2 regions of the Lacrimispora cavernae genome follow, and region 2 is predicted to be linked to the other one. Evidence: a T-box and tRNA genes for the amino acid it is inferred to sense, from the RefSeq annotation. Region 2 holds a T-box; the other holds one or more tRNA genes.
What was found. The T-box of region 2 lies ahead of metG (methionine--tRNA ligase). A T-box ahead of a tRNA ligase gene usually reads a tRNA of that ligase, here a tRNA-Met.

Region 1: it has a tRNA-Met gene. The T-box ahead of metG (methionine--tRNA ligase) is inferred to sense a tRNA for this amino acid. The anticodon was not compared.

What each region holds. Positions count from the first base shown of each region.
Region 1 is NZ_CP157940.1:3,581,834-3,585,243, reverse strand. It holds rRNA gene ABFV83_RS16930 (23S ribosomal RNA) at 1-812, shown strand, start outside; tRNA gene ABFV83_RS16925 (tRNA-Asp) at 903-976, shown strand; tRNA gene ABFV83_RS16920 (tRNA-Val) at 1,000-1,072, shown strand; tRNA gene ABFV83_RS16915 (tRNA-Thr) at 1,109-1,181, shown strand; tRNA gene ABFV83_RS16910 (tRNA-Tyr) at 1,203-1,284, shown strand; tRNA gene ABFV83_RS16905 (tRNA-Met) at 1,331-1,404, shown strand; tRNA gene ABFV83_RS16900 (tRNA-Phe) at 1,453-1,525, shown strand; tRNA gene ABFV83_RS16895 (tRNA-Lys) at 1,529-1,601, shown strand; gene ABFV83_RS16890 (hypothetical protein) at 1,696-1,926, opposite strand; gene ABFV83_RS16885 (decarboxylase) at 2,094-3,410, shown strand, end outside.
Region 2 is NZ_CP157940.1:3,452,866-3,456,275, forward strand. It holds gene metG (methionine--tRNA ligase) at 1-1,563, opposite strand, end outside; T-box leader at 1,656-1,943, opposite strand; gene ABFV83_RS16275 (DUF885 domain-containing protein) at 2,086-3,410, shown strand, end outside.

The DNA.
Region 1 (3,410 bases), 130 kb from region 2:
GCTTGATACTGGGATTCGGTACTGCATGTACAGGATAGGTGGGAGGCTATGAAACAGGGACGCCAGTCTCTGTGGAGCCGATGTTGGGATACCACCCTTGCGGTATTGGATTTCTAACCTGCAGCCATGACCTGGCTGGGGGACAATGTCAGGCGGGGAGTTTGACTGGGGCGGTCGCCTCCGAAAGGGTATCGGAGGCGCTCAAAGGTTCCCTCAGAATGGACGGAAACCATTCGAAGAGTGCAAAGGCATAAGGGAGCTTGACTGCGACACCGACGGGTGGAGCAGGTAGGAAACTAGGACTTAGTGATCCGGTGGTATAAAGTGGGATTGCCATCGCTCAACGGATAAAAGCTACCCTGGGGATAACAGGCTTATCACTCCCAAGAGTTCACATCGACGGAGTGGTTTGGCACCTCGATGTCGGCTCATCGCATCCTGGGGCTGTAGTAGGTCCCAAGGGTTGGGCTGTTCGCCCATTAAAGCGGTACGCGAGCTGGGTTCAGAACGTCGTGAGACAGTTCGGTCCCTATCCGGCGTGGGCGTAGGATATTTGAGAGGAGCTGTCCTTAGTACGAGAGGACCGGGATGGACTGACCTCTGGTGTATCTGTTGGCTATCAAAGCCATGGCAGAGTAGCCAAGTCGGGAAGGGATAAACGCTGAAGGCATCTAAGCGTGAAGCCCCCCTCAAGATGAGATATCCCATCGCAAGAGTAAGACCCCTTGAAGACGACGAGGTAGATAGGGCAGAGGTGGAAGCATGGCAACATGTGGAGCTGACTGTCACTAATAGGTCGAGGGCTTAACCAGGTTGGTTTAGGTAAGAGGAAGAACGGATGAAGATAGATATGTAGCAATGTGTGGTTTTGAGGGTATATGCAACAGCCTTCAAAAAGGTTTGGCCTGGTGGCTCAGCTGGTTAGAGCGCCGCCCTGTCACGGCGGAGGTCGTGGGTTCGAATCCCATCCGGGTCGTTTTACAACTGAATTTTGTATATGGGATCTTAGCTCAGCTGGGAGAGCATCTGCCTTACAAGCAGAGGGTCATAGGTTCGAGCCCTATAGGTCCCATTCAGTATGCCAAGTAACACGCATGAAAAGATTTGTGCCGATGTGGCTCAATTGGCAGAGCAGCTGATTTGTAATCAGCAGGTTATCGGTTCGAGTCCGATCATCGGCTTGCATCACTTTAATAAAATATGGATGGGTTCCCGAGTGGCCAAAGGGGGCAGACTGTAAATCTGTTGCGACACGCTTCGATGGTTCGAATCCATCTCCATCCATTTAGTGATTAAAATCATAATCACTGCATATAATATAATTAAATAACGCGGGGTGGAGCAGTCTGGAAGCTCGTCGGGCTCATAACCCGAAGGTCGCAGGTTCAAATCCTGCCCCCGCAATTTTTTTTGAGTAATTTTAAGAAAACGTGTACTAATGATAGTACATAAGCCCAGATAGCTCAGTTGGTAGAGCAGAGGACTGAAAATCCTCGTGTCGCTGGTTCGATTCCGGCTTTGGGCATATGGGATACTAGCTCAGGTGGTAGAGCACTTGACTTTTAATCAAGTTGTCCGGGGTTCGAGTCCCCGGTGTCTCAGGACAAGCCTTGAAACAGAGATGTTTCAGGGCTTTTTATTTTGCAGTGATTTGTGAAGGGATTCCGGTAAAGCAGAGTTACTTGTAAAACAGGTTTATTCATTGAATTCTACAATCACATAATACCCCCGGTCATTGTGCTTTATTTCTTTTACAATCCCGTGATCGGATTTGATCCTGTCCCGTCCCATGTAGCAGCCGGACATGGCCACGGCAGGGTCAATGATATAGCTGTAGCTGCTGGCTCCTTCCCTCTCTATGATCTGAACTTCATCTCCTGCTTTTACCAGGCCGGGGCGCTCCATTTTAAATTCGATTAATCTCATAATAACCATCTCCTTTTTCATTTCCAAAACTATATTATAGCGCTGTGAGAAAAAATTGTAAAGAGAGGATAAGGATGCTATACTAGAAGAGTCGATTTATAAAGAAGAATGTAAAAAGGACAGGGAAATGAGCCATAGGTTTATGAGGGCGAAAGGCGGTTCATACTATGAATGACACACCGAATTTATTAAAGAAGTTAATGGAATATGGGAAATCGGATTTTTATCCCTTTCATATGCCCGGACATAAAAGGCAGTATAAGGAATCTTTTGCAGCCAATTTTCCAAATCCATTTTCCATAGATATTACGGAGATAGACGGTTTTGATAATTTGCACCATCCGGAAGGGATTTTAAAGGAGTCCATGGAATGGGCTTCAAGGATTTACGGGAGCCATAAGACTTATTATCTTATTAATGGCAGCAGCGGCGGAATACTCAGCGCCATTAGCGGGACCGTATCAAGGGGCGGAACCATTCTTATGAGCAGGAACTGTCATAAGTCTGCGTTTCATGGAGTTTTCCTCAATCAGTTAAGTGCAGAATATATTTATCCACAAATAATACGGCCATTTGGTATCCAAGGTGGATTACTTCCGGAAAAAATAGAAGAGATGTTGATGAATCATCCAGATATTCAATCGGTGTTTGTGGTATCCCCAACTTATGATGGAATGGTATCTGATATTAAGGCTATTGCAGAGGTGGTTCATAGGTTTCGTTTACCTCTTATTGTGGATGAAGCTCATGGAGCTCACTTTTCCTTTGGGAAAGAGGGAGGATTTCCGGTTTCCGCTTTCGAGCTTGGAGCAGATGTGGTGATTCAAAGCCTTCATAAGACCCTTCCCTCCTTTACTCAGACGGCTGTCATGCATGTCAGGGAAGGATATGTGGATATGGGGAGATTGGACCGCTATGTGCACATGTATCAGACCAGCAGCCCATCCTATGTGCTGATGGCGGGTATTGAGGGCTGTATACGTTATATGGCTGGAGAAGGACTGAAAGAGATGAAGCACTTTTCCGGTAAGATAGAAGAGGTCCGGAAGGCTTTGACTGGTTTGAAGCACCTTAGGCTCCTTACGGATCAGGAAAAGGGGATGTACGGAATCTATGACATGGACTGTTCCAAGATCATTATTTCCACAAGGGGTACGGGAAAATCGGGAGCCTGGCTGGATGACAGGCTAAGAAAGGAATATCATCTGGAAATGGAAATGTGCAGTTCGGACTATGTAACTGCCATAACGACTCTGGCTGATACTGAGGAAGGCCTTGAAAGGCTGTGCAGTGCTCTGCTTCAGATTGATTCCGGGCTTTCCCCAGAGGAAGACTGTGAAACTGCAAACGGCTTATTTAAGGAGCTTGAGAGAATGCCGGAATGCCGGATGACCATTGCAGAGGCCATGGATGAGCCCAGGCACAGGATTGCAATCCCTGACGGAGAGGGAATGGTATCGGCAGAATTTGTTTACGTGTATCCG
Region 2 (3,410 bases):
CTCCATAACTTCCTTAATATCCATACGTGCAAACAGGATCTCCGGCTTATCAGTCACCTTATTTCCAGAGGGATATACACCGAATTCATTCATCTGGGACAGCTCTCTCTTTGAAGTATTAAGCTGATTAAGAATCTTTTTAGAGGTATCCGGCATAAAGGAATCAAGGAGGGAGGCTCCGATGGCAATGGCTTCCGTCAGATTATAAAGAACGGTTTCCAGCCTGCCCTTTGATGCTTCATCCTTGGCAAGGGTCCATGGAGCAGTTTCATCAATGTATTTGTTGCTCCTTCTGAAAATATTAAAGATTGCTGTCATCGCATCAGCGACACGGAGTTTCTCCATCTTCTCCTGAACCTTTTTCACCTCTTCTAACACCACTGCCTTAAGGTCTTCATCAACAGCCTCCGCTGCATTTCCGTCAGACACGATGCCGCCAAAGTATTTATTGGACATGGAAATGGTACGGTTTACAAGATTGCCCAGGATGTTAGCCAGGTCAGAGTTCATGCGTTCCACCATAAGCTCCCAGGAAATAACCCCGTCATTATCAAATGGCATTTCATGAAGGACAAAATAACGGACTGCATCCACGCCGAAGAAATCCACCAGGGTATCCGCATAGAGGACATTTCCCTTGGATTTACTCATCTTGCCGTCCCCCTGAAGCAGCCATGGATGGCCAAATACCTGCTTTGGCAGGGGAATATCAAGGGCCATAAGGAAAATGGGCCAGTAAATTGTATGGAACCGGATGATATCCTTACCGATCAGGTGAAGGTCTGCCGGCCATAATCTGGCATACTGGTCACTGCTTTTGCCGTCACAGTCATAGCCGATTCCGGTAATATAGTTGGTCAGCGCATCAAGCCAGACATAGGTGACATGCTTCGGATCAAAGGACACCGGAATCCCCCACTTAAACGTGGTCCTGGATACGCAAAGATCCTGAAGTCCCGGAAGGAGGAAATTGTTCATCATCTCATTTTTTCTGGATACTGGCTGGATAAAATCCGGGTTCTCATTGATGTGCTTTATCAAACGGTCCGCATATTTGCTCATGCGGAAGAAATATGCCTCTTCTTTTGCCGGCTTCACTTCACGTCCGCAGTCCGGACATTTGCCGTCTACAAGCTGGGATTCTGTAAAAAAGGATTCACAGGGCGTGCAGTATAAGCCTTCGTAATGTCCCTTATAGATATCTCCCTGGTCATAGAGCTTCTTAAAGATCTTCTGAACCTGCTCCTCATGTTCCTTGTCTGTGGTGCGGATGAATTTATCGTAAGAGGTGTTCATCAGATCCCAGATATTCTTAATTTCACCGGCAGCCCTGTCTACGAACTCCTTAGGCGTGATCCCTGCTGCCTCTGCCTTTTCCTCAATCTTCTGGCCATGCTCATCGGTTCCTGTCTGGAAAAACACGTCATAGCCCTCTGCCCTCTTATAACGGGCGATGGAATCCGCTAATATTGCCTCATAGGTATTGCCGATATGGGGCTTTCCTGATGCATAGGCAATAGCCGTGGTGATATAGTATGGTTTTTTCTTAGAGTCTTTACACATTCTGATTTCCTCCTGTTTATAAAATGGGATGAGCAAAAAGGGGGCTTCCCTTCCTGCAAAGAAAAACCCGTCTTAAAATATCCTTTCGGAAATTTAAAGACGGGGAACTGTCCCGTGTTACCACTTTAATTTATCCGTACCTTACAGTACGGACCTTACCGGCTGCGTTGGTTCCATAAAGTCCGCTTAAGACCTTATGGTTACTTAATAACAGTCTGACACGATAACGGGTGTAACCGTCGAAATTTAAAGGCGTGCTTCGCCAATTCAACTTCGCTGCTCCAAGGCCATGTTGGGAAATACGCTCAAGCTTCCTTTTCAGCTTCCGGAAGTCTCTGCACATGAGGTTGATTTCTTACTCTTCTTTTCTCAGCATTCTCATATAAATAGATTGTCGGTAACCATAGTTTAATGGTTTCAGTAAAGTTTGTCAAGCGGGTAAGCTGGTACATCAGTGCTTTTGTCATGACTTTTTTAATATCATCATATAAATAATAATAGTGAATCACGGAGGAATCATATATGAAGAACATCGTTTTGAAACAGGGCCGCCGTTTTCTTTCCATCATACTGGCTGTTTCCCTGCTTTGTGCCTGTGCACCCACCAATAAATCGCCTGCATCGTCTTCATGGAGCGGGTACGAACAATACCATGCCAGGGATTTATCCGCTCAAAACAAGTTTGATCAATTTACAAATGACCTGTTTCGTGACGAGATCAGTGAATCCGGAATCAGCTTCCATTTCAGCATTGCAGATCCGGCTTCCCGGGGATTTGACACAGTTCCTTTGACCCTGGGGGATTTTTCTCTGGAAAAAATGAAACAGGGAACAAAAGACCTTTTGGAATTAAAAAAGAATCTGGATGGTTTTAATCCCCGCCAGTTGACCGACGAACAGCGGCTTACCTGGCAGATTCTCCGCTCCTACATAGAAACAGAACTAAGCTCTGATGGCCTGGAGCTTTATGCCCAGCCTTTAACAACCACCATCGGAATCCAGGCACAGCTTCCCATCCTGTTCTCAGAATATGCCTTTTACACCCGGGATGATGTGGACCACTATCTTGCGCTGCTTTCTACCATTGATAATTATTATGGGCAGATCCTGGAGTTTGAAAAGCAAAAATCAGAAGCCGGCCTTTTTATGTCTGACGCTTCCGCAGACCATTTATTAAAGTCCTGTGAGGCATATTTGATCCAGCCTGACCACAGCTTCCTTGCAGACACCTTCAACACCCGGGTGGATGCCCTTACGGATTTAACCGCGGAAGAAAAAGCTTCCTATAAAGAAAAGAATCTAAAAGTACTGGAAGAGCATTTTATACCTGCCTATAAAAATCTTATCAACGGCATCACCGCCCTTATGGGAACCGGGACCAATGACAAGGGCCTATCCTGGTATCCCAAAGGAAAGGAATATTTTGAATACCTGGTGAAATCCAACACCGGAACCTCCTATGATTCCATCCGAAGCCTGACAAAGGCAATTGAAAAACAGTTAAACTCCGATATCCAGGCCATAGGACAGATTACAAAGGAGCATCCGGAAGTGCTGGATCACCTTGAGAACTATTCCTTTAGTTATACCAAGCCGGAAGAGATCCTGGAATCTTTAAAATCTCAGATTTCAAAGGATTTTCCTGAGCTTCCGCCCTGCAACCATACGGTAAAATACGTTCCCAGTTCCCTGGAGGCATCTTTAAGCCCCGCCTTTTACCTGGTTCCTCCTCTGGACCGTTATGAGGATAACGTCATTTACATCAACGGTAACCCGCGTTTTCAAAATGATGACCTATACACTACCCTGGCTCATGAAGGCTATCCGGGACATTTATATCAAAATGT